4 regions of the Cytobacillus sp. Hm23 genome follow, and region 1 is predicted to be linked to each of the others. Evidence: predicted binding sites of a transcription regulator. Region 1 holds the regulator's gene; each other region holds the start of a gene.
What was found. Region 1 encodes Rex, which represses fermentation and respiration genes when NADH is low (regulators of the CRP and FNR family bind a similar motif). Its sites were predicted from a motif close to TTGTGAAATATTTCACAA; they were not measured.
Positions count from the first base shown of each region.

Region 2: a site for Rex is predicted at 6,542-6,559, ahead of ACSVDA_RS15980 (cytochrome c oxidase subunit 2A). Genes of this name have one in related genera too.
Region 3: a site for Rex is predicted at 4,796-4,813, ahead of pflB (formate C-acetyltransferase). Genes of this name have one in related genera too.
Region 4: a site for Rex is predicted at 5,659-5,676, ahead of qoxA (cytochrome aa3 quinol oxidase subunit II). Genes of this name have one in related genera too.

Region 1 covers NZ_JBPXRQ010000061.1:6,332-14,364, reverse strand. Annotated here, with positions in the region: gene ACSVDA_RS23150 (ABC-F family ATP-binding cassette domain-containing protein) at 1-1,460, opposite strand, end outside; gene ACSVDA_RS23145 (hypothetical protein) at 1,822-2,037, opposite strand; gene moaC (cyclic pyranopterin monophosphate synthase MoaC) at 2,059-2,544, shown strand; gene ACSVDA_RS23135 (redox-sensing transcriptional repressor Rex) at 2,577-3,215, shown strand; gene ACSVDA_RS23130 (twin-arginine translocase TatA/TatE family subunit) at 3,314-3,490, shown strand; gene tatC (twin-arginine translocase subunit TatC) at 3,508-4,260, shown strand; gene ACSVDA_RS23120 (DUF2161 domain-containing phosphodiesterase) at 4,414-5,169, shown strand; gene ACSVDA_RS23115 (YdiK family protein) at 5,324-5,518, opposite strand; gene ACSVDA_RS23110 (CPBP family intramembrane glutamic endopeptidase) at 5,522-6,280, opposite strand; gene groES (co-chaperone GroES) at 7,166-7,450, shown strand; gene groL (chaperonin GroEL) at 7,550-8,033, shown strand, end outside.
Region 2 covers NZ_JBPXRQ010000026.1:17,434-25,466, reverse strand. Annotated here, with positions in the region: gene ACSVDA_RS16005 (THUMP domain-containing class I SAM-dependent RNA methyltransferase) at 1-223, shown strand, start outside; gene ACSVDA_RS16000 (ATP-dependent DNA helicase) at 364-2,298, shown strand; gene ACSVDA_RS15995 (carboxypeptidase M32) at 2,382-3,902, shown strand; gene ACSVDA_RS15990 (b(o/a)3-type cytochrome-c oxidase subunit 1) at 4,031-5,680, opposite strand; gene ACSVDA_RS15985 (cytochrome c oxidase subunit II) at 5,680-6,150, opposite strand; gene ACSVDA_RS15980 (cytochrome c oxidase subunit 2A) at 6,169-6,315, opposite strand; gene ACSVDA_RS15975 (chemotaxis protein CheX) at 6,813-7,325, opposite strand.
Region 3 covers NZ_JBPXRQ010000036.1:13,691-21,723, reverse strand. Annotated here, with positions in the region: gene ACSVDA_RS18755 (lanthionine synthetase C family protein) at 1-733, shown strand, start outside; gene ACSVDA_RS18750 (GNAT family N-acetyltransferase) at 2,304-2,798, shown strand; gene purU (formyltetrahydrofolate deformylase) at 3,289-4,188, shown strand; gene ACSVDA_RS18740 (YjcZ family sporulation protein) at 4,277-4,507, opposite strand; gene pflB (formate C-acetyltransferase) at 4,872-7,118, shown strand; gene pflA (pyruvate formate-lyase-activating protein) at 7,124-7,852, shown strand.
Region 4 covers NZ_JBPXRQ010000063.1:246-8,278, reverse strand. Annotated here, with positions in the region: gene ACSVDA_RS23240 (amino acid ABC transporter substrate-binding protein) at 1-639, opposite strand, end outside; gene ACSVDA_RS23235 (hypothetical protein) at 1,174-1,398, shown strand; gene qoxD (cytochrome aa3 quinol oxidase subunit IV) at 1,754-2,056, opposite strand; gene qoxC (cytochrome aa3 quinol oxidase subunit III) at 2,060-2,662, opposite strand; gene qoxB (cytochrome aa3 quinol oxidase subunit I) at 2,646-4,628, opposite strand; gene qoxA (cytochrome aa3 quinol oxidase subunit II) at 4,618-5,610, opposite strand; gene ACSVDA_RS23210 (globin domain-containing protein) at 6,191-6,577, shown strand; gene ACSVDA_RS23205 (serine hydrolase) at 6,929-8,033, opposite strand, start outside.

The sequences.
Region 1 (8,033 bases):
AGTACTTCTTTACTATCCAAGTCTAAGTGGTTTGTAGGCTCATCCAAAATTAGCAGATTAGCTTTTTGTAACATAAGCTTTGCTAACGCAAGTCGTGCCTTTTGGCCACCACTAAGTGTTGATACCGGCTTCAACACATCATCACCTGAAAATAAAAAGTTGCCTAACACTGTCCTTATATCTTTCTCGGGTTTTGATGGGTACTCATCCCACAGTTCATTGAGAACACTTTTATTTGAACTAAGATTTGCTTGTTCTTGGTCATAGTAGCCAACTTTAACATTTGATCCAAAAGAAAATTCTCCTTGTAGGGCTTGTATCTTTTTGATCGCTGCCTTGAGTAAAGTTGATTTCCCAATACCATTTGGACCTACCAAAGCTACACTGTCACTTTTCATGATTTGAAAATTGATATGTTGGATAATAGGCTTGTTGTTTTCATAAGAAACAGAAATGTCTTTAGCTTTTAAAACTTCATTTCCACTTTGACGTTCGATGTCAAAGTGGAACGAAGCGGATTTTTCATCTCCAGCAGGCTTATCTAGGACTGTCATTTTCTCCAGTTGTTTTCTTCTACTTTGTGCTCGTTTTGTTGTTGAAGCTCGTGCTAAGTTTCGTTGAACGAAATCCTTAAGCTTGGCTATTTCACCTTGCTGCTTTTCATAAAGCTTTAAATCGTGTTCGTAATTTTCTGCTTTCTTCTTTAAATAATCACTATAATTTCCGATGAATTTTGCCGAATTAGTTCGAGATATTTCGTATACTTGTGTAACGACTTTATCAAGGAAATAACGGTCATGAGATACGATGAGAATAGCTCCTGGATAGCCGAGTAAATATTGCTCCAACCAAGTAAGTGTATCAATGTCAAGGTGGTTAGTAGGCTCATCTAGTATTAATAAATTTGGCTTTGCTAATAATAGCTTCCCTAGAGCAAGCCTCGTTTTTTGACCACCACTTAAAGATGATATAGGTGTTGAGTAATTAAAGCTTGAAAACTGAAGTCCGTGTAGAACAGCTCGTATATCAGCTTCATATTGATAGCCACCTTGTTCTTTATATTGAATTTGTAAATGATCATACTCTTTTAATAGTTTGTCGTAATCTGCCTTGTTTGACATTAGGCTTTGATTGGACATTTTTTCTTCTAGTTTACGTAATTCCATCTCCATTTTTTTTAACGGTTCAAACACGGTTAACATTTCTTCCCAAATAGATAAGTCCGAATCTAAGCCACTATGTTGTGCTAAATATCCAATAGAAATGTCTTTCGGTTTCATGACGCTTCCGCTATCATGAGACATGTAACCTGCTATTATTTTCAATAAGGTTGATTTACCAGCGCCGTTACGGCCAACGACAGCTATCCTATCTTTCAATTGTACTTCTAGCTTTATATTCGATAAAATAAGATCAGATCCAAAATATTTTGTGAGCTGATTCACTTGTAACACTATCATGTTAGTTCACCTCTGTTATAATAGTTTTAGTGTATCTTAAAATGTATGAAATGAGCAATATTCTTTCACTGGATTCCAATGTTTACTTATCTAAGGCTTGAGAAGTGCTTATTTTTAACAATAGTTTATCTTGGTTTGTATGCGCTTTCTTATTAAAGACATTTTAGGCTTAGCTTTGATATCATGTACGATGTATAGGCTCTTTTCGTAGAATTTTTGCTATTGACAGTAATTTAGGACAGCAAAAAATGAATTTATGCAATTGACCTCATTTATAATGAGGAAAAAGCTACAACCGCTAGGTTTATACGTATTTTTTCTTAAAACGAATAACAGCAATTAATGCGAGTAAAGCCTTGTACTAAAACATAAATAGGATTACTAATAGTATTTGTTGCACCTTTTCATCATTAAAACTATAACAATAGGCTAAATTATTAGTTACAATTGCCACACCACTTACGAAAAAGCCATTTACTAAGAAGGTGATAGAAACGGCCTTGCCTTGGATGTACATATAGTTTTCACGCCTTGTTAAAGTAACGACAGGATTGTAAAAATAGTGTAGTATAGTCATATTGAGAGGTGAAAAGCAACAGTGTCTTCATTTACACATTTTAATGATCAAGGTAGAGCAAAGATGGTTGATATTTCTGAAAAGGGCGAAACATTAAGAACTGCTATAGCGAGATCAAGTATCTCAGTTAATAAAGAAATTTATGAACAAATTATTCATTCAAAAATAAAAAAAGGGGATGTTTTAGCTGTAGCTCAAGTGGCTGGTATTATGGCTGCAAAAAAAACATCAGATATTATCCCGATGTGTCACCCAATTAGTTTAAAGGGTGTCGATATCACATTTACATGGGAAGAAGAAAAGCAATTATACAAGCTTATTATTATCGTAGAAGTTAAAACGAAGGGTAGTACAGGTGTTGAAATGGAAGCTTTAACTGCTGCTAGCACATGTGCCTTAACTGTTTATGACATGTGTAAAGCAGTTGATAAAGGTATGGTTATTGGTCCAACTTATTTATTAGAGAAGACTGGTGGAAAGAACGGAGACTTTATTAGAGAGCAGTGAATGAATAGCTGTTTGAATGTGGGGGAATAGAAGTGAATAACGAACAAACAAAAATTCCACAAGCTACTGCAAAGCGTTTGCCATTGTATTATCGATTCATTAAAAATCTTCATGCTGCAGGTAAGCAGCGCGTATCTTCTGCTGAATTAAGCGAGGCTGTAAAAGTAGATTCAGCAACAATACGTAGAGATTTTTCGTATTTTGGTGCTTTAGGTAAAAAAGGGTATGGTTATAATGTTAATTACTTATTAACATTTTTTCGACAAACACTAGATCAAGATGAACTGACAAAAGTGGTGTTAATCGGGGTCGGGAATTTAGGTACTGCATTTTTAAATTACAACTTTATTAAAAATAATAATATGAAAATTGAACTTGCATTTGATGTTGATGAACAAAAAATTGGCTCTACAGTTGGAGATGTTCCTATTTATCATATGGATGATTTAGAAAAACATATTACCAAAGATGTAAGTGTTGCCATCTTAACTGTACCTGCACCAGTTGCTCAAGGGATGACCGATCGTTTAGTAGAAACAGGTATCAAGGGTATTTTGAATTTTACACCAGCTCGAATTAATGTACCTGATCATATTAGAATTCATCACATTGATTTAGCAGTTGAGTTACAATCTTTAGTATATTTCCTTAAAAACTACCCAACTGAATAGTAGCTCTACTGGCATTGTGGTCGTTTGCATGATCATCGAGTTATAATAACAATATATGCTTTATAATGATAGATCAGGAAAATTATTTGTAATTTATGATGGAGGTGAGACCAATTAACATAGGAATTGGAAGTCTTATATTAATTTTAGTGATCGCACTCGTTATCTTTGGTCCAAATAAGCTTCCTCAATTAGGAAAAGCTGCTGGAGACACACTTAGAGAATTTAAGAGAGCGGCACAAGACATTGCAAATGAAAATAATAAAAAGAAGTAACATTAGGATGAGAAAGTATGAATGATAGTAAAGAAATGTCTGTATACGATCATATAGGAGAGCTAAGGAAGCGTCTAATTATCGCAGTCGTTTTCTTTGTTGTTGCTACAATTGGAAGCTTTTTTTTGGCAGAGCCAATCATTGTCTATTTACAACAGGCTGATGAAGCAAAAGAGCTGACGATGAATGCATTTTCCTTAACTGATCCAATAAAAATTTATATGCAATTTGCTTTTATTATAGCTTTTGTAATTACTGCACCAGTTATTTTATACCAGCTTTGGGCGTTTATTAGTCCAGGTCTATATGAAAAAGAGCGGAAAATCACTTTAAGTTATATACCAATTTCAGTGTTACTATTTTTAGGTGGGGTTTCATTTTCCTATTTTATTCTATTTCCATTTGTTATTGAGTTTATGACGAGGATATCTGAACGCCTAACGGTTAATCAAGTTATTGGTATAAATGAATATTTCCAATTTCTATTTAAAATCACTATTCCATTTGGAATATTGTTTCAGCTTCCTGTCGTTGTGATGTTTTTAACTAGACTTGGCATAGTCACGCCTATGTTTTTAGCGAAAATAAGAAAATACGCATATTTCGTTTTACTAGTTATAGCAGCATTTATTACGCCACCTGAGCTCATTTCACATCTGATGGTGACGATACCTTTATTTATTCTATATGAAATAAGTATCTTTATCTCAAAAATAACCTTTCGGAAAGTGGAAAAACTAGAACAGGAACTCATGACTGAGAATGAGTAACAACCATACAATAATCATAACAAAGTTAATCAAAGTGAGTTTTTACAAATTGTAGAGGCTCACTTTTTTCATTTAGTATTTTCTAGCGGTTATTTTGTGAGTATATGCAAGTATAAAGATCGTATTAGTATCTTATATTTAAGTATTGAATAAATGAAGAAAGTAATGATGTTAATGAACAATAAAACAACAAAATTGTATGAGGTTGATTTATATAAACCTATTCAAGACCATTTTATAGAACAGGGGTATGAAGTATATGGAGAAGTCAATCATTGTGATATAGCAGCTATAAAAGACGATGAGCTAGTGATCGTGGAGCTTAAGCTTAATATAAGTATAAAGCTGTTAATACAAGCTACTAAAAGGCAGCGTTTATCCGATCAGGTGTATATTGCCATCCCGAGGCCTACATATTCTTTGCGTTCTAAAAAATGGCAGGATATTTGTTATTTGGTCAGAAGGTTAGAATTAGGCCTTATGATTGTAACTTTTAAAAATGGTACTGCACAGGTAGAAATCATTATAGCCCCAGCTGACTTTGATCGAAAAAAAAGCATGCAACGCAGCAAGAAAAAGAGAGATTTACTTTTAACTGAAATGCAAGGCAGGCATCGTGACCATAATGTTGGTGGAAGCAAAAATCAAAAAATCATGACGGCGTACAAAGAAAACTGTATTCATATTGCTTGTTGCCTCGAACGTTTAGGTCAGTTATCAACAAGTGATCTTCGCCAAATGGGAACCGGTGATAAAACTGTATCCATTCTTAATAAAAATTATTACGGCTGGTTTGAAAGGGTGCGAAGAGGAACTTATTCACTTAGTGATAAAGGCAAGAATGAGCTAACTTCATATCCACAACTTGTTCACTATTACGGTGAATTAATAACAAATAAGCTTGGTTGATACAGAGAAAGGTATTTTGGGTAACTCATATGTATTTAGAGAAGAAAAGATGTCCCGAACATATGCCTGTATTCGTGCTAAGCTAAAAGCAACAATTAATGTGAAATCAGCCATAGAATAAAACAACCTTCCTATTAACTAGGAAGGTTGTTTATTATTTTATATTTTTTAGTTTGTTATGAAAGATAAACATACGAATAGCCACTCCAAAATCAAGGGTGGCTACAAAAGACAATATGAGAGTGGGGAAATTCCAAATTGTTTCTTGAGCTGATTGAATTGCGAGATATGTGAAAACGATTCCTATAAAACTATATATAAATCCAAAAAATAAAGGTGAGCGGCGCATATGTTATAATCCTCCAATAATCGACTGCATTTGTTCCAGTTGTTGTCGCATTTGTTCAATGTCATCCTTGTAGATAGTTTGTATTAAGACCACAAATGTATTCATTGAAACGTGTGCAATAATAGGTACGAGTATTCTTTTTGTTTTCACATAAAGAAAGGCAAAAGTAAATCCCATTGAACTGTATATGAGTATGTGCTCTGGCTCACCATGAACTAGGGCGAATATGACAGAACTAATAAGTGCTGATATCCAAAAATTATATTTCTTATACAACGAGCCAAAAATGATCTTTCTAAAAATGATTTCCTCTAATATTGGTGCGATGATTGAAGTGACAATAATGAATAACGGGACCAATTCAAAAATTCCGATAAGCACTTCAGTATTTTCTGACCCTGGATTAATTCCAAGTAACATTTCAATATTTGCTGCTAAAGATTGTGCAAATAAAGCAAGGAAAATACCTGCGATTGACCAGAAAATAGCTTTACCAGTAGAGGGGTAATCTTCAGGAATCACTCTGTTAATCATATCTTTTTTCATAATGAAGAGGATAATCATTAATCCGAGGATAAAGCTAATTACAGCCCAATAACCAACCCTAATGACTAGCGCAATATCATTAGAATGAGCATCCTCGCCTACACCTAAAATTTCTAATAATGGCACACCTAAAGTCGCTGAAAATTGGACAATAATATACGCGATAATTACATACCAATAATGTCTTTCGAACGGTGGAAATATTTTTTTAATCAATAAAATAATCTCCTTTAAATGTTTGTTCATGCTGCTTTAATTTTTAATAGTATTTTGCTATTTGGGAATGTCTTGTTCCCCTTCGCAGCTTTTAGAGGTCACCATGTCATTTTATCAGAAAGAAAAATCCCTATTCAAATGATATACCTTAATGATTTGACATTGTTAGCCTATATAACGATTTTCATCATAGTTGTCCGATTAAAATATGCACTAATAATGTATGTCCGATATACACGGGTTAGTACAATACTTACCGTATTTTATCACAGTATTCTAACATACTCATGTATATTATGTTTTTTATGTTTATTCCTACGTATTTGTGACATAATTTTAAAGGGTTAAATGATAAAGGTGTTTACATAAGAAGGTATACATTTTATTTCAATCATGTAAAACCTACTTAGCGTTCCAATACACCAATACATCAACTATTAACTCTAAAAGATCATAGACGTGGGCTGTTTTTGATTTAAATAATGTTTTTCGCACTAAGCAATTGCTAAGTACTTAACTAGAGTTATGGCATCTTCTTCTGTAAAGCGATGATAACCGTATAAAACACTTTTTCTATGCTGGTATCAATAGCGGCAAAGATTACGAAAAGAGTCTTTCTATATTGAAGACTATGACAAGAAATAAAGCCAACATAGTTGCTCTAATTGTGTAATAAAAAATAGGACGAATGTCGTGGTTATACAAGGGAGAACTTGTCTATTTATGGGGTATATATGAAATTAGGAATTTTTTTCTGCTTTAGACTTGCAAAAACATTTGAGATTCATTAATATAATAGTTGTGTTAGCACTCAAGTATAGCGAGTGCTAATAGAAGAATATTGAACAATAATACCATTTAAATTATTTGAGGAGGTTGTTTCACTTGTTAAAGCCATTAGGTGATCGTGTTGTTATTCAAATTGAAGAAACAGAAGAAAAGACTGCAAGTGGTATCGTATTACCGGATACTGCAAAGGAAAAGCCTCAAGAAGGAAAAGTTGTAGCTGTTGGTTCTGGTCGAGTACTAGACAGCGGTGAGCGTGTAGCTCTTGAAGTAGCTGTAGGTGATAGTATCATCTTCTCAAAATATGCTGGTACTGAAGTAAAGTCTGACGGTAAAGAATACTTAATCGTACGTGAAAGCGATATTTTAGCTGTACTTAGCTAATTTTATCCACCTTTGTACTTAACATAATGTGTGATGTTCAACAGCATACGGATTGAACATTATTTAATAGATTAGGAAAATTTGAGGAGGTAAAACAATATGGCAAAAGATATTAAATTTAGCGAAGAAGCACGCCGTTCTATGCTAAGTGGTGTAGATGCACTAGCTAATGCTGTAAAAGTTACATTAGGACCTAAAGGACGTAATGTAGTATTAGAGAAAAAATTTGGTTCTCCATTAATTACAAATGATGGTGTTACAATTGCAAAAGAAATCGAATTAGAAGATGCATTTGAAAACATGGGTGCAAAGCTAGTTGCTGAAGTAGCTAGTAAAACAAATGATGTAGCTGGTGACGGTACTACTACAGCAACTGTTTTAGCACAAGCAATGATTACTGAAGGCCTTAAAAACGTAACTGCTGGTGCAAACCCTATGGGCGTTCGTAAAGGAATTGAGAAAGCTACTAAAGTTGCAGTTGAAGAGCTTAAAGCAATCTCAAAACAGATTGAAGGTAAAGAATCAATCTCTCAAGTAGCTGCAATTTCTTCATCTGATGAAGAAGTAGGGCAATTAATTGCAG
Region 2 (8,033 bases), on a different contig from region 1:
CTATGGTGAGCGCATAGGTGAAAAACAAGTAGTGGAGCAAATGTATAAAGACATGGGCGAGGTATTTGGTGACCTTGATACTTGGTCAAAGTATATCGTTACTTCCCATCCGGAATTTGAAAAATTATACGGGAAGAAAGCTACTAAAAAGAGAAAATTATTTAACGGTTTTATTAGAACTGACTATTATCAATATTGGGGAACTAAACCCCCAAAAAAATAATAACTTCTGACACTGTTCTCCTTCTATGAGAAAAGATAAATATCTATAAATGGTGATGATAGGTGAGTAATCAACATATGCATATTATTCATTAAATTATCGTTATCGTTGTAACATTTAATATCGGAGGAATATAATTAATGATTCGTGAACGACTACCTTTTCAAGTATTAACGAATGATAACTTTTTTGATAAATTAAATGAATGGATTGGCGATGTATTTTATGACATACTACCTGAAGCAGGTTTAGAGCTTAGAGATGAACAAATTTTCATGGCATTTCAGCTTGAACGTGCATTTAAGGAAAAGAAGATAATATTAGCTGAGGCTGGTGTTGGAACAGGAAAGACAATCGTATATTTATTATATGCATTGTGTTATGCAAGGTATACAAATAAACCCGCAATTATAAGCTGTGCTGATGAGTCATTAATTGAACAGCTTGTTAAAGAGGAAGGAGACATTGCAAAACTTCGAAAACTATTAAATATGAATATTGATGTCAGACTGGCAAAATCCCCTGATCAATATTTGTGTTTAAACAAACTAGATGATGCAATGACTTTTTCAGAACATGACAATATTAATGATGTTTATGATTCACTACCGAAATTTGTGAATAATCATGCAGCCTTACAACAATTTACACCTTATGGGGATCGAAAACAATATCCTCTGTTGTCTGATGAGGAATGGAACATGATTTCATGGGATGTTTTTCAAGATTGCTCAAGTTGTGAAAAGCGACATCGATGTGGACAAATTTTGTCTAGAGATCATTATCGAAAGGCTGCAGATTTAATTATTTGTTCACATGACTTTTATATGGAGCATGTCTGGACGAAAGAATCACGTAAGAGAGAAGGGCAATTGCCGTTACTACCTGAATATAGCAGCGTAGTTTTTGACGAAGGGCATCTATTAGAAATTGCGGCACAAAAGGCGTTGACTTATAAAATAAAAGCAACATTATTAGAAGTATTATTAACTCGACTGCTTGAAAATGAGATAAGAGAAGAGCTTGCGTTGTTAATAGAAGAGACGATTGAAACAAATCAGTTATTTTTTGATTCAATAGTGGAGCAAGCTGTGCAAGTACAAGGGTCTCATCGAATGAACCTTGCTTTATCCGACTCTATTATTAATTATGCTAAACAATTAAACGAAAAGTTAATTGCTATTGGAGATGCACTAGTTTTCGAAAGTGAAACATATACGATAGAAGAGTATCAATTAAATATTGTTGATGAATACATCGATCAAGTGCAATATTCTTTGCAGCTAATGGTTGAAAATGATGAGGCTATAACATGGGTTGAAGCAAACGATGATGAAACAACTGTTGTTATTATGCCAAAATCGGTGGAGAATGTACTTGAGGAAAAAGTTTTCTCAAACAACATACCGTTTGTGTTTAGCTCTGCAACACTTTCAAATAACCAATCATTTGAGTATGTTACAGCTAGCTTAGGTATTCGTGATTATTTATCGTTTTCAGTGGAATCTCCATTTGATTACGCTGAACAAATGAAGATAAAGATGCCAATCCTACAAGCCAATGACAACTTATTTCAGCAAAAGTTTACGTATACAATGAAAGAGCTACAGAAAACAAATGGAAGAGCGTTAATATTATTTAATAGTAAACACGATTTACAGTTATTTAAGGAACACTGTAGTGAGCAAACGGAATTTTCATTTTTATTTGAGGGAGATAGAGAAATTAGTGAACTAGTTTCAATATTCCAAAATGAAGAACATACTATACTTTGTGCGCAGCATCTTTGGGAAGGTTTAGATATACCTGGCCCAGCTTTGTCTAATCTTATTATTTGGTCGTTGCCTTATCCTCCAAATGACCCTGTGTTTAATGCAAAGCGTAAAGCAACTGAGGATCCCTTTTGGACAATTGATGTTCCTTATATGATGCTTCGACTACGCCAAGGAGTTGGACGGTTAGTTCGTTCTCATCATGATAAGGGTGTTGTGACAATTTTTTGTACAAGTGATATTGATAAGGAATTAATCACAAAGGTAGAAACAAATCTTCCTACTAATGTTACAAAATCTTAAGAATTTTTAAATGTAAGATTTAGAAGGATTTATTATAATTGTATAGAATTATAGTAAATGAAAACAGTTTAAGGAGGAACAACATGAATCAAGATATATTAAAACTAGAACAACAATTTCTAGATTATGTAAAAAAAATAATAGGCTATAATGAAGCTGTTGGTTTAATGCATTGGGACCTACGCACAGGTGCTCCAAAAAAAGGAGTGGCCCAACGTTCTGAGGTAATAGGAACTTTATCATCTGAAATCTTTGAAATGACTACTTCTGAAGAAATGGCTTCCTATATTGCGAAGCTCTCGTCACAAGGTGTCAAGGAGCAGCTATCTGAAAAAACTATTAAAACTCTTAAAGAATGCAAAAAATACTATGATAAGAATAAAAAAATACCTGCAGAAGAGTATAAGGAGTTTGTCATTCTTAAATCGAAAGCTGAATCTGTGTGGGAGGAAGCAAAAGCAGCATCAGACTTTTCTATGTTCCAGCCTTACCTAGAAAAATTAGTCGAATTTAACAAGCGATTTATTGAATACTGGGGTTATAAAGATAACAAATATGATGTTCTACTTGACGATTATGAGCCAGGTATGACAGTGGACATTTTAGATAAGGTGTTTCATGAAGCCCGTGAGCGAATTGTCCCATTAGTAAAAGAAATTGCTACAGCAGAACAGCCTAAAACGAGCTTCCTGTTTGAACATTTTCCTAAAGGTAAGCAGCGTGAATTTAGTTTAGCAATTCTAGAGCAATTGGGCTATGATTTTGAAGCTGGTAGATTAGATGAAACAGTGCACCCATTTGCGACAGGCTTAAACCCAGGAGATGTGCGCATCACGACAAAGTATGATGAAAAGGATTTCCGTACAGCGGTTTTTGGAACAATTCACGAGTGTGGTCATGCATTGTATGAGCAAAATATATCAACGGACTTAACAGGCACGCCTTTATGTTCAGGAACATCAATGGGGATTCATGAATCACAATCACTGTTTTACGAAAATTTTGTAGGACGCAATTATTCTTATTGGAAAAAGAATTATGATTTATTAAAAGAACATACTAATGGTCAGTTTGATTCTGTAGAGTTAGATGACTTCTATAAAGCTATTAATGAATCTAAGCCTTCATTAATCCGTATCGAAGCAGACGAATTAACATATCCGTTACATATAATGATTCGATATGAGATTGAAAAAGGATTGTTTAACGGTGAAATTGAAGTGAAAGACTTACCGGAAGTTTGGAATAATAAATATGAGGAATATTTAGGTGTACGCCCTTCAAATGATGCCGAAGGAGTACTACAGGATGTACATTGGGCAGGTGGAATGTTTGGGTATTTTCCATCTTACGCACTAGGGTATATGTATGCAGCCCAACTAAATAAAGCAATGCTTGTAGATATTCCAAATTTTGATGAGTTAATGGAAAAAGGGGAATTAGAGCCTGTTCGCGAATGGCTCACAGCGCATGTACATCAATTTGGTAAACTGAAAAAACCACTAGAAATCCTACAAGATGTAACAGGTGAAGGATTAAATGCAAATCACTTGATCGAGTATTTAGAAGAGAAGTATCGTAGAGTCTATCAAATTAACAGCTAATGTTAGTTTAGCACATTAAGTATTGCAAAGCCTCCTTTGTCATTTTACAAAGGAGGCTTTGCTATAAATAAAAGACATATAAAAAGCACCTTGTTAAATTACTTCACAAGGCGCTTGTTGTTACATTGTTACCATAACCTATACCCTTTTGAACCGACTGGAGCATTTTGAATCATGTCTATGAACGGAATTGTATAAGCAAATAATATTAACAAAACAGTAATTCCGATCCATAGTTTCCAGTTTTCAAGAACCATTGGTGTTTTTTCAGCATGCTCAGTAACCTCTGCAACTGGGAATTCTGTTTCACCTTTTGGTGCAAAAAATGCTAAATTAGTAATAATAATTAGTACTAAGATGATACCGATGAATAAGATAGAACCGCCAATTGCTTGCGCGATTTGATAAGGTATCCATTCCAGTGCTTGTTCTGAGCCACCGTATGTTGAATAGTCGGAACGACGTGGAGCACCTAGTAGCCCAGCAGCATGCATTGCTCCTGACATAAATGTCATCCCGATAGCCCATACAATAGTTTGAATGATTGCTAGTTTGTTCATAGCCTTCGTCATTACTCGCCCTGTAATGTGTGGGATTAACCAATAGGCTGCACCAAAGAACGTAAGTAAAACAGTTGTTGCTAATGTTAAGTGGAAATGCCCTGTTACCCATATGGTGTTATGGACAACTTGATTTAATTGATTACTTGCGTTAATTAAACCACCTGCACCAGCTGGAATGAAGAACAACATTCCTATAAACGGTGCAAAAAAGCGTGCATCTTTCCAAGGTAGCTTCTTAACCCAGCCGAATAACCCAGTTGCACCTTTTGACCGACCATACAATTCGAACGTTGCAAACATAGAGAAAGCCGTCATTAAGGATGGTATGACTACTAAGAATGTTAAAATGACTTGTAAAAACTTCCACGCTGGATCAATTCCTGGCTCTGTTAATTGATGGTGAAATCCAACAGGGATAGAGAATAGTAAGAATAAAATAAATGACATTCTAGCTAGAGCATCTGAGAAAATTTTAGTACCTAATACTTTAGGAATAACAACATACCAAATCATATATGCTGGTAACAGCCAGAAATATACGAGTGGATGTCCAAAATACCAGAATAATGTACGACTGACCAACACATCAATCGTTTCAACAATACCTAATGACCATGGAATAAATTGAACTAACACTGTAGCAGCTAAGCCTAATGTTGCTACTAACCACAATATCATGTTAACGATAGACATAAAGCTTAAAAGTGGACTAATCTCACCTGGATGTTGTTTACGCCACTTTCTGTAATGTGCAAACATAGCAAACCCAGCTACCCAGCTACCTACAACAACTAAAGTTAATCCTATGTAAAATCCTGGATGTGCTTTTAAAGGAGCATAGAATGTATAAAGTACTGATGCTTCATTTAATAAAATAAATACTGCGGCAATTGCTGTACCAATTGTCATCATCCAAAATCCGATCCAACCAGTTAAACGAACCTTATTGGATAATGCACCTGCTGTTCTACTTAGGCTGGCAAATTGAAAGCCGATAATAAAGAATGTAGTTAAAACAAGACCAAGTAATACGCCGTGTACAGTTAAAATTTGATAATAGCCAAGCCATGATGGGAGCGTAAATTTCCCAGAACGAACAAGGGTTTGTAATAATCCTGCTAATCCTCCGAGTGCTAGTGCAATAAATGCGACATAAATATGTGCCATTGCCAATTTTCCATCGCGTCGATCAACTTTCGTTTCAACAATACTCATTATTCAATCACCTCGATTGTTGCAGTCATACTAGTATGACCTATTCCACAATATTCATTACATAAAACTAAATACTCCCCAACTTCATCAAACGTAGTTGTTACTTCACTTATATACCCAGGTTCAAGCATCATATTTGCATTTGTACCTGCAATTTCAAAGCCATGAATAACATCTTTCGTTGTAGCTACGATTTTTACTTTCGCACCCTTTGGTACTTGTACTTTCGTTGGAGAGTAACTAAATGCAGAAGCAACAAAAGTTAATTGATATTCATTGTCCCCGATTTGTACTAACCCTGGATTATCAAATGGTGCTGTTTGGTCAACCTTTTCTGGATCAATTGTTGTTAAACAACTAGGAGGTTGGTTTCCTAAATAAAATGCGCTAATACCTATAACAGTTAAAAAGACAAGTAGAGTTCCAACTCCAAATAACAACCATATTTTTTCAAACTTGTGCATGTGCATCGACTAATTCCCCTCCTTCTATAAGCGGTCTACAAATAAAAAATAAACTCCCAACCAAGTAATGATTAGAAAGAAACCCAACAAAAATACTGAAGCTAACGCTCCTTTTAATGAAGGTTCACTTTCTATTTTAGTTTTTTGATTTTGAAGCTCAGTTTTCGGCATCTCTCTCACTCCCTTCGTTATTGAACAAATTTCCTATTATTACACTATTATCTTACTAGACTAATGTGTAAAATCCATACAGTTATTAGGGTTTCACAAATTGTTCATATGTAATATAAACACTATGATAATAGTGATAAACTAATTTATCAGTGATAAATATCACAAAAAATAAAAACAATTTGTGAAAAAAATGTGAAATAGTAAAAAGATTTGATGTGTCTGCTTGTGACTTTTGTCATAAGGAGATAGTTTTCGGGCTGGAAGTGAAATTAAATGGCTCTTTTCGTAAACTTTAATGCTACTTTTACTAAAAATGGACAAAAGGATGAGCATCATGAAAATTCAACGATTGTAAAATAGAAAAAATACCGCCATAACTGATTTAAAGGTGCTTATATCTTAGAACAAATAGCAACAACCAATGCGAAAACAAGCAATGAAAAACAAAAAACAATCGACTAAATGTCGATTGTTTTGCTTGGCTGTGTATTTGATTACATTTCAATCATTAAAATGATTTGCATTTCTCCCATTGTTTCCACTTGAATAGGAACTCTAAAGGCTTTTTCGAAGCCATAGATCTTTGTTTGACCAACTAACACTGTAGGAGGTGTAATATCAATATTGATCCCTTTTTGAGAAAGTTGTGTAGACAAATTACCTGCAATCATATTACCAAACTCGCCTGTAAATGATTCAAGCATTTCTCCCTCAAGAGGCATACCGAACATGATTTCACCAACTCCACCAAATACAGTTGGGTTTCCCTCTATTATTAACCTTCCTCTTATATCCCCAGTTATACCAATTAATACGCCCATTGAGGATTGCAGTAACGGTTGAGTGAATAACGCTGGTTTATCAATTGTTACATCTATTGGTACTACTGTTTTAACTACATGAATTGTGCTGTTTAAAACACCTGTTACTTTTGAACTTAATGTGGCCAAACTGAATTCACCTCCATCATTTATTTCAGGGATTGTAATTGGGTAAAATATACCCATTACTATTTTACCTCATAATATTGATTTGTGTAATGACCTATACTGTTATTTAATAAATTTAATAGATTTCCTCGTACAATTCCAATAATTGTGTGCTGAACGTTATGATTTTTAGATTTATAATAATAATGCACAACAACAACTCCTTTAAAACGTTCGACTTCTCCAAACAGGGGAAGTCCTTTTTATTTGAAATCCCCTTCACAATGATCATCTCTTTCATTAGTAGTAAGAGTTACACACATTTAACTAGCGTTACATAGCTTGATTGAATAATTCGTTGAAATTGTTCAAAACATTTCTTTAGATGCCTTATCTTTGTAATAAAAGGAACAAAATTATATGAACGATGTTCATCTCCTTGTTTAACAGCTATTACATGTTTGGCTTTTTCGAAGAGCTATATACGTATATATGTAATGCTCAAGGTACTTGTTATTTGACACTCTTTTTGTAAACTATGCTGTTATATATACAAAATTAAGATAGTAGCAGTCTTATGTGATTATGATTATGTTAATGAAGAAAAGATACTAAGGAACTAAGCTAAGAAAGAAAATAAGTTATTTCATCTTATGAGTCAACTTATAAATCGATCAACTAGATTAGTATTAAATCAACGTTTACATAGCTCGTTCTAAACATGACTACAAAGCATGTTCCTTGCAAAGCCAATAATTTCACTACCTATTTCATATGAGGCCAGTT
Region 3 (8,033 bases), on a different contig from region 1:
TATACCTGGGTGGCATATTAAAAGTGAAAACCTTTTCTTGGAGAGTGAAAGAAAGAAGTTTACTAATGGAAACTTTAATGTAGGTTTAGCACATGGTATTCCTGGACCATTAGCCTTCCTTGTCTTAACAAAGAAAGTTGGTATAGAGATAGAAGGGCAAACAGAGGCTATTGAACGAATAGTCAATTGGCTGTTGGAATGGAAGAGAGAAGACGAATATGGTCCGATTTGGCCGTTTAACGTTTCATTTGAGGAATTAATGGATGGTAATTTACAGGGGAATCAACGGAGTATGGAAGCTTGGTGCTATGGCTCTCCAGGCGTGGCAAGGGTTATTTGGATGGCAGGAGAGGTGTTAGGAGTAGAATATTGGAAGGAAATTTCAGTAGATTCCTTCAAAGCGACATTTAGAAGACCAATGAGTCAATGGAATATAAATGCTCCTAATTTCTGTCATGGATATGCTGGGTTATTGCAAATTGCTCATCGGATGTATTTAGATTCTGGAGAAAAAGAGATATTAGACGGACGGAACAAGCTTATTAACAAAGTTTTGGGTATGTACAATACTGAGTTTCCATTTGGATATTATGATATACCTAAAGGAAATTGTGAACAACAGATTGTTCATAATCCTGGATTACTTGAAGGAGCAGCTGGTACCGCATTAGTTTTACTAAGTTTAATTAATGACAAACCTTCAGATTGGGATTCTATCTTCCTTATCGTATAATAATTATTTCCTATAAAAATACAGACCAATTTATAAGCATTGAAAAATATGTTCTATAAAAAATTGAAGTATTAAAAGGAGTGAGATACATGAAACAGGATATGTTTGATTTAGATTTACAAATTAATGTAGATAAGACCATAGTATTAAACTCAGATGGTCCATCTATGTCCGGGTGTACTTGTAACTCATGTTTGGTTTGTCCTACAGACAATTGTGATACTAACGATTGTATAACAAGATTTAGTAATTGTGGGTGTGGAACAAGCGATATATGCTGAAAATCTAAAATAATATTTTATTAATTTGCTAATTTAGTAATTCAAGGGTATTCTTATTTTTTGTTAAAGAATCTGCTCTATGGTGACTGTAACATATTTCTAAAAAAACTTGAATGGTTGGAAAGATTCATAAAAGGTAAGAAGTAAAAGAAATATATCATATTTCTTTTGCTTTTTTAGTTGTGGGTTGAGTTTAGTGATTTTGGTATGTTACATAAATATTTATATGAATAAATAGAGATGTTAGGTATTCCGGTTAGTGTATGTAGGGAAACTGTGATCGGTACAAAGCAATTTCAAGAAGTTATACTCCTTTTAGATACTCTAGTAGATTCAAAAGATCAAATATCATTGATCCCTTCACTAGGGGGGGGGGTTGGCATAGAGTGATATGAATGGAAAAACTAACAATGAGGTTTTTCAACTTATGATTCTACTCTTCCATCGCTAAATAGGGATGAACGTTCTATTTAAAAGCTTTTAAAAAGCTAGGGCTTGATCAATTGATAGTGCCGAGGAAGTTAATAGTTTATAAGTTTTTATATTCATAATGGGGTTTAATAGTTGCAAAGTTTTGTTGTAGGAATCTAGTATTATTCAAAATTCATCAGACACTTTAGTGGAACATAAGATGTTCATAATAATGAGAAAACGTTCATAGTGTCTAGTTCACACACAGAATTAGTATTATTGTCTAAAGTTATATGTTGAATAGGCAAATCAGCATTTCTTTTGCAACATTTCAAACATTGTTGTAAGGATAAAATGGATTGAAGGTCTTCAATCATTTTGATATAATTTTCTATATTTAATATGTATCTTCCATATAAAATGTTATATTTTAATCTTTTCAATTTTAGTAACAGTGCTAAACATGGGACGGGGGCCTTAGTCAGTAATTGGTAGTACCTTATAATAGTGATTGAAGATATATTAGGAGTATAATTCTTCAAAAAAAGAAGGGTTGTTACATATTTTAATGTATGACAAGAAAAAGGGTAGGTTAGTTGATTTGAATTTTCTACTAGTAATATTGAATGGTCAAATTGACTAAAGAACGAAAAAACCTATATGATAAAATACTTAATAACGGCCGAGAAAAAATGGTTTTATATATCCTCTTCATCACTTAACTATTTTTTACTGGAAGTTTCATATAATCATATTTGAAAAGGTGTAAAGCTTGCGGTTACAAACAAGAGGTTGAATAGAATGTGATATCAATCCAAGAAGAATAAGAATAAACAAAACTATGGATTTGTATTTTTATGATTATAAGGGGCGTTAAGATGATTATCAGACCAATTGAATTAAGTGATGCAGAAAACTTTTTACAATTAAATAAAAGTATTGATGAATCAGGATTTATGCTATTTGAACCAGGCGAAAAATCAATGACACTTGAGCAGCAAAGAAAAGCTATAGAAAATATTATAGCTGAAAAGAACTCTTTATTTCTAGTAGCAGAAGTAGAGCATAAATTAGTTGGATTTATGAACGCATTTGGAGGAAAAGTTAAACGAAATCAACATTCGGCATATCTTGTTTTAGGTGTACTTGATGATTTCCAAGGACGAGGCATAGCATCAAGTCTATTTAATAGTGCTTTCGCTTGGGCTAAAGATAAAGAAATATCTAGGCTGGAACTCACCGTTATAAAAGACAATATAAAGGCATTTAACTTATATAAAAAAATGGGGTTTGTTATTGAGGGTGAAAAAGTGAATTCATTAATCATAAATGGTCAACCTATGAACGAATACTATTTGTACAAGTTACTATAACACGTAGCCGCTATCTTTTACATGAACTTATCTATTAATAATAGTAACTACAATAATTCACAATTTGTACTACTGAGCATATAAGTGGATAAAACAAAATATAAGTAAAGCCATCGTTGAGTTTATTGCTCAATGATGGCTTTAATGCTTTTGTCAGGAGTTAGACTCCACGTAAAAAGATAGCTTCAATGAAGCTATCTATATATTATCACCCATTTCATTTTTAATACCGTTTCGTATTCATAATATCTCCGTGTAAGAAAGTTAACACGAACTCAACAAGAAATTATGAGTAGTTTATGTACGATGAATTCATAACAATAGCATATGTGTATATTAGCTAGGATCATTTTTAAAAATTGAAATAAATTGTTATGAAGTTATCCTTAAAAAAGTTTATAAACTGCCATTGTATTCTTTATTGAATTATGAGAATATAATAAAAATAATTAGGCATGTATAATACATGAATTAATAAAGGAGAAAGTGTATGAACAATTCGATACAGGAGATGCTCAATCAATATAGTGAAAAACAAAAGAATCGTGGCAGGCTTTTAATTAGTTGTGCAGACAAGCAAGGGATCGTAGCTGCAATTTCAGAGTTTTTGTTTAACCATGGTGCAAACATTATTGAATCAAGTCAATACTCTACAAATCCAGAAGGTGGGGTCTTTTTTATTAGAATTGAATTTGAATGTCCAGACTTACTGCATAAAGGGACTGTTATGAAAAAGGAGTTCCAAAGCATTGCTAATCAATTCTCCATGGAGTGGCAACTTACATTCGTTCATGAATTAAAGAAAACGGCAATTTTCGTTTCAAAGGAGCTTCATTGTCTCCAGGAACTTTTATGGGAATGGCAAAATGGTGATTTGATGACGAATATTGCATTAGTGATTAGTAATCATGAAGATGCAAGGGAAATAGTCGAATCTTTAGATATACCTTTCTATTATATCCCTGCAAATAAAGACAATAGGAAAGAGGCAGAAAGAACTCAGCTTCAACTGTTAAAAGAGTATGAGGTAGATCTGATTATTTTAGCTAGGTATATGCAAATATTGACATCAGATTTTGTTGAATCATATCCTAATCAAATTATTAACATCCATCATTCGTTCTTACCAGCATTTGTAGGAGCAAGACCGTATGACAGAGCATACCAAAGAGGTGTAAAACTCATCGGCGCTACATCCCACTATGTTACGAATGATCTTGATGAAGGACCGATCATCGAGCAAGATATTATGAGAGTAAATCACCGTGATAATGTTGAGTCTTTGAAGAAAATAGGTAGTTCTATTGAAAGGAGTGTTCTCGCTCTAGCAGTTAAATGGCACCTAGAAGATCGAGTGATTGTTTACAAAAACAAAACCATTGTATTTTAAGATAATTGTAGTAGCGTAACGTATTTGGCTACATATTAAAGTTTATGTTAGAGAGAGGTGAGAATCAGCACCTCTCCTTAAGATGTGATTAAATGGCTTTGACTACTGTTGCAAGTATGACAACCAGTAGAATAAATAACACAAGAATTAACGCAAACCCAGTACCCACTGAGTCTCCAACAAGGACAGGTTGACTGTAACTGGGTGCAGGATTTACACAACCTCTCTCGTAGCCATATCTATAGGTAGAGTGTCTAACATTAGGTACAGCCCCGTAGTTGTAACCAGTATATCCTTGAGCTCCCCCATAATTATGCATAAACTAACCTCCCTTTCTTCTCCATATATGTGTATGAAAGAATGGGCAAATTGTCTATAAGAATACAGATTATTTATATTTAATTGACGATACTCATTACAACATGTTTAGTATTTATTTGGTTTTAAGTCGAATTATGCAGATGCTACAATCTTTAATTTCTTCCCTATAATACAATTAATCCGTGAAAAAATTCACAATGTCGTCAATAACGATCCGTCATATACACCATATTAATAGTATAATTGGTAATAAATAAACAATTATTACTTATTTTCTGACTCTGAGTTGTGAAGTATTTCACAAATGAAATCGCTTTAATGAAAATTTAACGATAATAATGGAGGAAGTTATCATGGACAAAATGAGCACAATGATAAGAGAAACTGCATGGGAGAATTTTAACGAAGGGCATTGGATGCATGCCATTGATGTAAGAGACTTTATTCAAAATAATGTAACACCATATACAGGTAATGAAGATTTTCTTGCTCCACCAACAGCAAAAACATCTAGCTTATGGGATGAAGTTCTAGAGTTAACGAAAAAAGAACGAAAAAACGGTGGTGTACTTGATGTTGATACTAAAACAGTATCTACCATTACTTCTCATAGGCCAGGATATATAAATAAAGATTTAGAAAGTGTTGTTGGTTTGCAGACTGATGCACCACTAAAGCGCTCTATACAACCATTTGGTGGTATTCGAATGGTGAAGGACGCATGTAACGCATATGGATTTACGCTTGAACCAGAAGTGGAGAAAATTTTCACTGAGTACCGAAAAACCCATAACCAAGGAGTATTTGATGCGTATACTCCTGAAATGAGAAAGGCTCGAAAAGCTGGAATCATTACTGGACTACCTGATGCATATGGGAGAGGGCGAATTATCGGTGACTACCGTCGAGTAGCCTTATACGGTGTAGATCGTTTAATGGATGAAAAAAGAAAAGCCCATGCTAAACTTGAAAATGAGATGATGAGTGAAGCAGTGATTCGTGATCGTGAAGAAATTTCTGAACAGTTTAGGGCATTGCAAGAACTGAAGGATATGGCAGCTTCTTATGGATTTGACATTTCTAAGCCTGCCAAAAATGCACACGAAGCAATTCAATGGTTATATTTTGGCTATCTTGCTGCAATAAAAGAACAAAATGGTGCTGCTATGAGTCTAGGGCGCGTCTCAACATTTTTAGATATTTATTTTGAAAGAGAATTGAATAATGGAACGATGACTGAGTCAGAGGTACAAGAGACAGTTGACCATTTTGTTATGAAGCTACGGATGGTTCAATTTTTACGTACGCCAGATTACAATGAATTATTTAGCGGTGATCCAACGTGGGTCACAGAATCAATTGGTGGCATGGGCTTAGATGGACGTCCACTTGTGTCGAAAACATCATTTAGATTTTTGCATACGTTAGATAATTTAGGGCCAGCTCCTGAGCCGAATTTAACAGTATTATGGTCGACAGAGCTACCGGAACATTTCAAACGTTATTGCTCAAAAATGTCTATTAAAACAAGCTCCATTCAATACGAAAATGATGATCTTATGCGTAAAGAATATGGTGATGACTATGGGATTGCATGTTGTGTGTCTGCCATGAAAATCGGGAAGCAAATGCAATTTTTTGGGGCTCGTGCGAATTTAGCCAAAGCATTATTATATGCAATCAATGGTGGAATTGATGAAAAATTGGGTGTACAAGTGGGACCTGACTTTGAACCGATCAAAGCAGATATTCTAAATTATGAAGAAGTGTTTGAAAAATATGATAAGATGTTAGATTGGCTTGCAAAACTATATATGAATACATTAAATGTAATTCACTATATGCATGATAAATATTCATACGAACGAATTGAAATGGCTCTACATGATGAAGAAATATTAAGAACGATGGCATGTGGTATTGCTGGGTTGTCTGTTGTAGCAGATTCATTAAGTGCCATTAAGTATGCAAAAGTGCGCCCAATTAGAAATGAATACGGAATCGCTGTAGATTTTGAAATCGAAGGCGACTACCCTCAGTTTGGAAATGATGATGACAAAGTTGATTCAATTGCAACAGAGTTAGTTGAGAATTTCATGAATAAGTTACGCCAGCACCCGACTTATAGAAATTCATTGCCTACTCAATCCATTTTAACGATCACATCAAATGTGGTGTATGGTAAAAAAACAGGTACAACTCCTGATGGTAGAAAAGCTGGTGAACCATTTGCACCAGGAGCAAACCCTTTACATGGACGTGATAAAAAAGGTGCACTAGCTTCGCTGAATTCAGTAGCTAAGCTTCCTTACGATGACTGTTTAGATGGAATCTCCTGTACTTTTTCAATGGTTCCAAAATCTCTCGGAAAAGAAGCTGACACAAGAACAAGTAACCTTGTCTCGATTTTAGACGGTTATATGAGACAAGAGGGACATCATATTAATGTAAATGTATTTGAAAGAGAGCAATTATTAGATGCAATGGAGCATCCAGAAAAATATCCACAATTAACGATTCGTGTCTCTGGCTATGCAGTGAACTTTATTAAGTTAACTCGTGAGCAACAGATCGACGTCATTAATAGAACATTCCATGAAAGTATGTGATCAGCATGATAGGACGAATTCATTCAGTTGAAACTTGTGGTACAGTAGATGGACCAGGATTACGATATATCGTATTCACACAAGGTTGTCCGTTACGTTGTATTTACTGCCATAACCCAGATACTTGGAAAGTAGCTGGAGGTAAAGAAGAAGATACGAATGATTTAATTGAAGATATAAAAAAATATATGTCTTATATGAACTTTTCAAATGGTGGTGTTACTGTAAGTGGTGGAGAACCACTAGTTCAATCTGATTTTGTCATTGATTTATTTAAGAAATGTAAAGAACTCGGCATTCATACTGCATTAGATACTGCGGGGTCATTACAACCTGCTAACTTGGATGAACTCTTAAGTCTGACTGACCTTGTTCTTCTAGATATTAAACATATAGACGAACAAAAACATCAAGACATTACAGGTTTATCTAATAATAATACGATTTCTTTTGCAAAGCGTTTAAATGATAAGGGGATTCCTTTATGGATTAGACATGTTCTCGTTCCAGGATATACAGATCAGGTACAAGATTTAGACCGACTTGGACAATTTATAGGTACGTTATCGAATGTTGAAAAGGTAGAAATACTACCTTATCATAAAATGGGTGAATATAAATGGAAAGCACTTTGTTTGGACAATGAATTGATTGATACAAATCCACCTTCAGCCGAAGAGGTTGACAAAGCATACAACATCGTTACATCATACTCACCTACACTTATGAAATAATTAAAGAAGAAGTAACACGAAACATCGTGTTACTTTTTTTTATGATGATGACCGTTTTTGAGGGATAAATATGTGGAATTGACCCATAAAGCTTACGAATTGACCGATAAAATCTACGATAACGAGAAGGATCATTAAACAATAAAAAAAAGTGATAAATAAATGAAAAAAGATGTCACAA
Region 4 (8,033 bases), on a different contig from region 1:
TGAAAGCTTGTCGTTAATCGTTACATCTACACGTTTAGATGTAATTAGTTCAATTGCTTGGTTAAATCCTTCAACTCCTACAAGTTCTGCTCCATTTTCCTTTGCAATATCAGCATAGTTACTAGTTAAGGATTGAGCTGCTTTCAGCCCAGAAATGTCAGCAAAGTTAGCTACTGCATCGTTATCTTCACTCGTTACTAAAACAGCTGCAGATGTGATATAAGGATCAGAGAAATCATATTTTTCTAAGCGATCCTCTCTAATTCCAACTTGATTTGCAATCATATCAAATCGTTTAGAATTTAAGCCTTCAAACATAGCATCCCATTGTGTTTCTAGAAATTCTGCTTCTACCTCTAAGCGCTTAGCAACTTCCTTTGCAATCTCTACATCAAAACCTGTTAATTCACCACTATCATCATGAAAAGTAAATGGAGGGTATGTTCCCTCTGTTCCAATCTTTAATACGCCATCTTCCTTGATTTTTTGTAGAAGATCGGTTGTTTCTTCGTTAGTAGCTTCATTGTTTTCTGTATTTCCACTACCACTCGTTCCTTCATTTTGTTCAGCTGTTCCACATGCAGCTAGAACGAGAGTTAGTCCGAATATGAATGTTAAACCTAATATAAGCTTTTTCATTTTTAATCCCCCAGTAATTTTATCGGATTTTAATAATATGTTAATTAAGTATAGCTAGATTTCATCTTTTGTCAACGGATTTGAATTATACAGACTTTTCGAAACACATATTATTATTTCCATTGTTTAATATTTTTATTTTACAAAGACTCTTTTCGTAAACTTTGTTGGTATTTTTATTAAATATGGACAGAATGATGAGCTTTATGATGCTCATATATTTCCACGAACGTTAGGTGTAGACGTGCTTATGTCTAAGTCGCTTTTTTCGTAGACTTTTTTGTTACTTGGAGTGAATTTCGTGGAATTGTTAATGTTAAGTTGCCACGAAAGTAACTAAATGTTTGCAGGTTTTGTTTGCCAGCAGAAATACACCATTTATATAACCAAGCGTTGCTGTATTATTAGATCAAATCTACTCACTTATTCGATATCCCTTACGTTCTTTTTCGTGAATTAACATATTTATTCCTAAAAAAAGTTTGACAATTTTGTGACAAAAGATAGAATATTCTTATAAGGGGATGAAAATATATGAAGAAAAAACCACTTGAGTCACTATTGTTTATGAAAAAAATAACAAGTGTAGGATTAATATTAGGGTGTATTGTTTTTTTATTTAGTTTTTTTGTAAGCGGTATCAAAGGTGATTACGTATTATCAATAGGGCTTAGCATTATGATATCTTCAATGATCCTTTTCGGGTTTGGTCTTAGTTTAAATCTCATGGAAGCCGTAAGTGATCGCAGTACCTCTTAATAATTTTAATAGTCATTTTTAGATAGTAATACCAATCATTTAGCCATTTACGATGCTCACATATAATAAAGGGTCAGACCTTACTCTATATCTCGAAAAGCATGCTAGGTAGTAGCAAACCTAGTATACCGATATAGAATATAAGATCTGACCTTTTTCGTTATGTTTATAAAGTTAATATTGTTAGAATCTAGTGTCATGAAGACCCGTGCTATTCAGTAATGATGTTGATGAAAGGCTGTTTCTTTTCGTACTAAGAATGATGGATTTCATAGAAAGACCCAACTTACTGCCCATTTTAGTAACAGTAGTAAAAGAGCCTTATGAAAAAGCCTTTAACTAATTTGGCTAGTCATTAATGTGCTGCATGGCCTGCTGTCAACACCCAAATAGAGCCTACAACAATAACAACAGCTATAAAAACTCCATAACCAATATTAATAATGTTAGCCTTCCCATCTTCCCCTTCGGTCATATGCATAAACATGAACAATTGTAGCCCTGCTTGAATAACTGCTAAAGAACCGATGATCCACATAATTACATTAAACGATAAGTTCGTTTTAAGAGCTACTCCCGTAGCTATAAAGGTTAGTACGATGGAAGATATGAAACCTAATACGTGCCCAGTAGGAAAACGATTTGTTTTACTTGCCATAAATCACACCATCCCTTTTAAATACACAAATGTGAAAATAAAAATCCAGACGACATCTAAGAAGTGCCAGTACAAGCTAATGATGAATGTTTTTCTAGCAGTAACAGGTGTTAAGCCTCTTCTTAGTAACTGTATAATAATGATCGTTACCCAGCCGATTCCAACCGTTACATGGAGTCCGTGTGTACCTAGGAGCACGAAGAAGCTTGATAAGAAAGCACTCGTTTGCATCGTAGCACCTACACTAACATAATGGATGAATTCAGTAATTTCCATGTATACGAACCCTACGCCAAGTAATACTGTAATAATAAGCCATGTAAGCAGGCCTTTTAGGTTTTGTCTTCTCATTTCAAATATGGCCAATCCGCAAGTAAAGCTACTCGTTAATAGCAATAAAGTTTCAATCATGACATCCTTAATTTGAAAAATATCTTCGGGTCCTGGTCCACCTGCTGTACGTCCCCCCAGAACACCGTATACCATAAACAATGTAGCAAACAAAACAATCTCAGCACCTAAGAAAATCCAAAAACCAAAAATATTCATACGATCTTGCTCTGTTTGATATTCAAGTGGTAAGGAAGTATCAACCTTTGCTGACATGATTGTTCACCTCTTCTGCTTTATTTCTCCAAGATTTTTCAGTCTCTTTTATTTCTTTTACAGGTATATGATAACCATCGTTATAATCAAACGAACGAATGATCAGCCCCGCGAAAATACCCACTGCCGCTATTGCTGCAGCAATATGCCATTCAAATACGAGGAAGAATCCTGCTATACCGAAAACAACAGCCATGTAAAATGGAAGCCCTGAATTGCTCGGCATATGAATTTCTTCAATCTCATTATCCTTCAGATCTAGTCCTTCTTTGTTCTTCTTCATGTGCCAAAAAACGTCCAATGATTTTACTTCTGGTAGTTTTGCAAAATTATAGTATGGTGCTGGCGAAGCTGTTGCCCATTCTAATGTTCTAGCATCCCACGGATCATTTGAAACATTGCGATCAGCATGGCGTATGCTCCAATAAATGTTATAGCAGAATACAGCAAATCCAATAGCAAGTATGGCTGATCCGATCGCTGAAACTAAGAACAGTGGTGCAAAACCTGATTCTACTGAAAAAGTATATGAGCGTCTTACTGCACCATCTAACCCTAATAAAAACATTGGGAAGAAGGTTAAGTTAAAACCAATCACAAATAACCAGAAATGATATTTTCCTAGTCTCTCATTTAGCTTAAAGCCAAAGATTTTAGGCCACCAATAATATAGACCTGCAAATACGGCAAACACGACACCAGGTATTAATACATAATGGAAATGAGCGACAAGGAACAAAGTGTTATGGTACTGATAATCTGCTGCTGCCATCGCAAGCATAACCCCAGTTACACCACCGATAACAAAGTTTGGCACAAATGCTAAAGCCCATAACATCGCATTAGTAAATTTAATTCTTCCTTTTCTCATCGTAAATAACCAGTTAAATATCTTTACACCTGTGGGTACAGCAATTAACATCGTTGAGATAGAGAAAAATGAATTAACTGCTGCTCCGACACCCATTGTAAAGAAATGATGGACCCATACAAGCATACTCAAAAATGCTATACCGACAATTGAGAAAACCATAGATTTATAGCCAAATAGCGATTTTCTTGAGAAGGTTGCGATTACCTCTGAGAAAATACCAAAGGCAGGTAATGCTACAATATACACTTCTGGATGTCCCCACAACCAGAACAGATTTGCCCATAGCATATCTGATCCACCAGCAGACAATGTAAAGAAGTGAGTACCATACAAACGGTCAAATGTCATCAAGCCAAGTGCAACTGTAAAGATCGGAAATGCGGCTACGATAATGACTGATGTAATGAAAGATGTCCAAGTAAACATTGGCATTTTCATCAATGTCATACCTTTTGTTCTCATTTTTAGGATCGTGACAATAAAGTTGATACCTGTCATTAAAGTACCAATACCCGCAATTTGAATTGCAATGGCATAATAATTGTTTCCGATACCTGGACTAAATTCTTTACCAGCTAGCGGGAAATACGATGTCCAACCTGCATCAGGTGACCCACCTATGACAAAAGATATGTTAAATAGCATAGCGCCACTAAAGAATAACCAGAAACTTAAAGCATTTAATTGTGGAAATGCTACGTCCCTTGCTCCAATCTGGAGAGGAATGATCACGTTCATTAAACCGATTAAAAACGGCATAGCCATAAACAAAATCATGATCACACCATGAGTTGTAAATATTTCATTATAATGTTGAGCATCTAAAAATTCCATTTCAGGTCTAGATGTTTGGACTTTCATCAACAGACCATCCATACCACCACGGAAAAACATTAGTACTGCTGATAGGATATACATAATACCTATCTTCTTATGATCGACTGTTGTTAACCATTCAGTCCATAACCAGCGCCATTTTTTCAAATAGGTTACGACACCTATTATTCCAACCATGGTGAGTAAAATTGCAATTTGTGATCCGAGAATTAAAGGATCACCTGTTATAAAAAACTCATCCCATTTAATGCCCACCGTGATCACCCCCGTTTGTTTCTTCCATGTTCATATCATCATCTTTTTGAGTGTCAGTAGAATCATTTTTATAGTTGTCTTCTTCTGAGAATATCTTTCCTTGATAGCTATGATTCTTATATAATTCAGGATTTGTATACGTTTTAGAGTCCATATCAGCATGGTTAACCCACTCTAAGTGAGTATTAGAATATGTTAATCTACCTAAATGTGTTGGCAAAAGAAGCTCTTCATACTCCTCCTCAGTTAATTTAGGAGCCGTTTCCTGCACTTCCTTTTTCCACTCCTCGTAGTCTTGTGGCGTCTGTGCTAATACTTCAAATTCCATTTTCGCATAACCCCGTCCATTGAAGTTCGTATTTCTACCTTCAAAAGAACCAGGATTATCTGCGACAACAAATAAATCTGTTTCCATTTTATTCATTGTGTATATTTGTCCAGCTAAAGCAGGCACCCAAAATGATTGCATCGTTGAAGCTGATGTTAATTTAAAGTGAACTGGTCTATCAGCTGGAATATTTACATAATTAACTGTTTCAATTCCATCTTCTGGATAGCTAAAAATCCATTTCCAGTCGGCAGATGTCACATGAATGACAACTGGCTCTTGATCTTCGTAGCCTTCTGGAATTTTTTCAAGGTCATACAGTGTAGTTACCGTAGGAATTGTTAGAGCAACAAGAATAAGGACTGGAATGGCGGTCCAAATAATCTCTAGCAAAGTACTACCGTGTTCTTCAGGTGGTTCATAATCCATATTGTCTGGTTTTTCTCGATATTTCCAGACGATATATGCAAATAAACCGAACACAACAATAACAATTAAAAGCATCCATAAAATTGACTGATTAATTAAGTTAGCGATACTTCGTGCTGCAGGTCCTTGTGGATCAAGCACAACCAAATTTGTTTCACAACCACTTAGAAACAACACTGGGAGAGTTGTTAAAAACAACAAGACAAGTCCCTTGTTAAACTTCATGTTAATTCACCCCAAAAGTTAAGTATACTTACTAAAAATATCGTGAATATGTTCATTTCTTCACAACCGATTGTTCGGTTTTTCACAAACTTTGCTAATCTATATCAATAAGAACATTAACACTGTGTAAATAATGATAACATGATTTTATGAACACTTAAGTCTGTAATTGTGACAAAATACGCAAGGAATTTACTGGAGAAACTACATTTAATTTCACCATGATATTTAAAGTTATTTTACCGATCCTAATTTTCCTGTCATGCCTATTTTCGCAAATAAAAAATGTCCATTTTGGCTTGATATGACTCTTCTAGTAAGAGTGAAATGGATAGATGCTACTTGATACGAAGCCTTTGTCACAATATTCTAACCCGTTTTTTTTAGATGAAATTCGTACCGAAAACAACAATCACTGTGAAAACGTTATGATTTATAAAATCAACGTTCATCATCTAAAACTTATATACTCTGTAGTGATTCATATCACTAAATCACGTATTATCAATTGGTATAGTATTAAAGTAAATAAAAAAAAAACTTACACTATCATGTGTATTTTATAAAGTTGGTGGATTTTATGAACAAAGGTATGCATTCACTCTATGAATTAATTGGTGGAGAAAAGACTGTTCAACGTCTTGTAGATGCATTCTATCCAAAGGTTTATGCAAACAAAGATTTACAACCGTTGTTTAGTGGGGATATAAATGAAATAAAAAGAAAGCAACAAATGTTTTTAACACAGTTTTTAGGTGGACCCACCCTATACAGTAATGAGTTCGGACCACCTGCTATGCAGCATCGCCATCTACCATTTGAAATTACTCCTGTCAGAGCTCAAGCTTGGCTGAATTGTATGAAAGAGGCGTTTGAGGAAACGAAGTTAACTGGACATGCTGCCGACATGTTCTACGACCGACTGAGACAAGTGGCAGCAATAATGGTAAATACACATACCGAATAAACCTGAGTTTTTGTGAATGAGATGGAATTTAACCTCCACATACTTCGCAAAATCTATCTCAGAAGCATACTCAAAGAATGTTGAATAATAAAATTAAGCTGCTACGCAATGTAGCAGCTTAAGAATCCCATATATTAGTCCCAATTAGTAGCCCTAACACCATAAAGCTTGCGATGAATAGTGTCACAGATAATTCTTCCATCATGAACCCCCATTATGTACATTAATCATATTTATTACGTGCTCATAAAGTACTTTACTTCTATTTATATTAAGGTTAGCACGAACTATCATAACTATTGGCAGGGAAATTCAAACGTTTTATGTCAAAAATGTGAAAATTATTTGAACCTATTCATGTTTATTTGTAAGTGTTTTAATTCTATCTCTCAATTGACTGTCACGTAAAACTGATAATTCGAACTCATTTAAACTACTTGAAAGTTTAATTGATTCATAGATATTTAATTGATTAAAAAAGATGGCTAGCGCTGTTTGATTTCCATTTTTATCAGTCGCATATAGGGCTTTTGTCAATATATATAGGGTTGAACCACCTTTATGCCCTGCATGTTTCAACCATTGTTGATTAGCTGGATTTTCCATTAATCCTTCCATTACAGGATGTAATTGCTCTTGTACTTCAGCTGAAAAATATGCACGACTATTTATCTTTTCCATAATATGTGCATAGTCAAATGTTGTAGATGTACTAAACCGCTCTGAAAACATTCGATCAAAGTCACTATCATGCCAAGTTGAAAGATCTGCTTTTTGTTTATAAATGCTCGCATCATTACTTTTTAGCTTATTATGTATTTGATTAGCTAACTCTTTCCACTCTTCTGAAGGTAACTCTTTAAGCGTTTCTTTCACTTGTTGGAGTTCTTTTTTGCTTGTTATTCCTCCATAGTTATTAACCATTACTTCGTAAGGAATATATAAACTAGATACGAATGGATAGATTTCTCCATGATTATCTAGTCCCAATTTTTTTAATCGGTCATTAATTTGATATAATCCAAGCTTCATCATCAAAAATTCTGTATTTGTATTTGAACTAAACTGTATCATACCTTTTACAATTTCTTTAAGACTAACAGTGTCGTTTTGCATTAAGTCTTGTTCTTTCATATGCTCTAGCCAAGCATTGTGGGCACCTCCATCTGTATTGGGAACATAAAATTTTTCTAGCTCACTAATCTGTACAGTTTCATTTGTTTTGACTAAACCTTCAGCTGTTTGTTCCGCATACTCTATAGCGATAATCGTTTTTACTGTACTAGCTAAAGGCATGTTTTGACCAGACCGAATATCCCCTACTACCTGACCATTCTGAATTAAATAAAGAGATGATTTTTCTTTATTTTCCTCTAGGAACTTTAAAACATATTCAGTGCTTGGTGTATACATCCAGCGCCTTATAACCCACATAATAACAAGAAATATGATAACT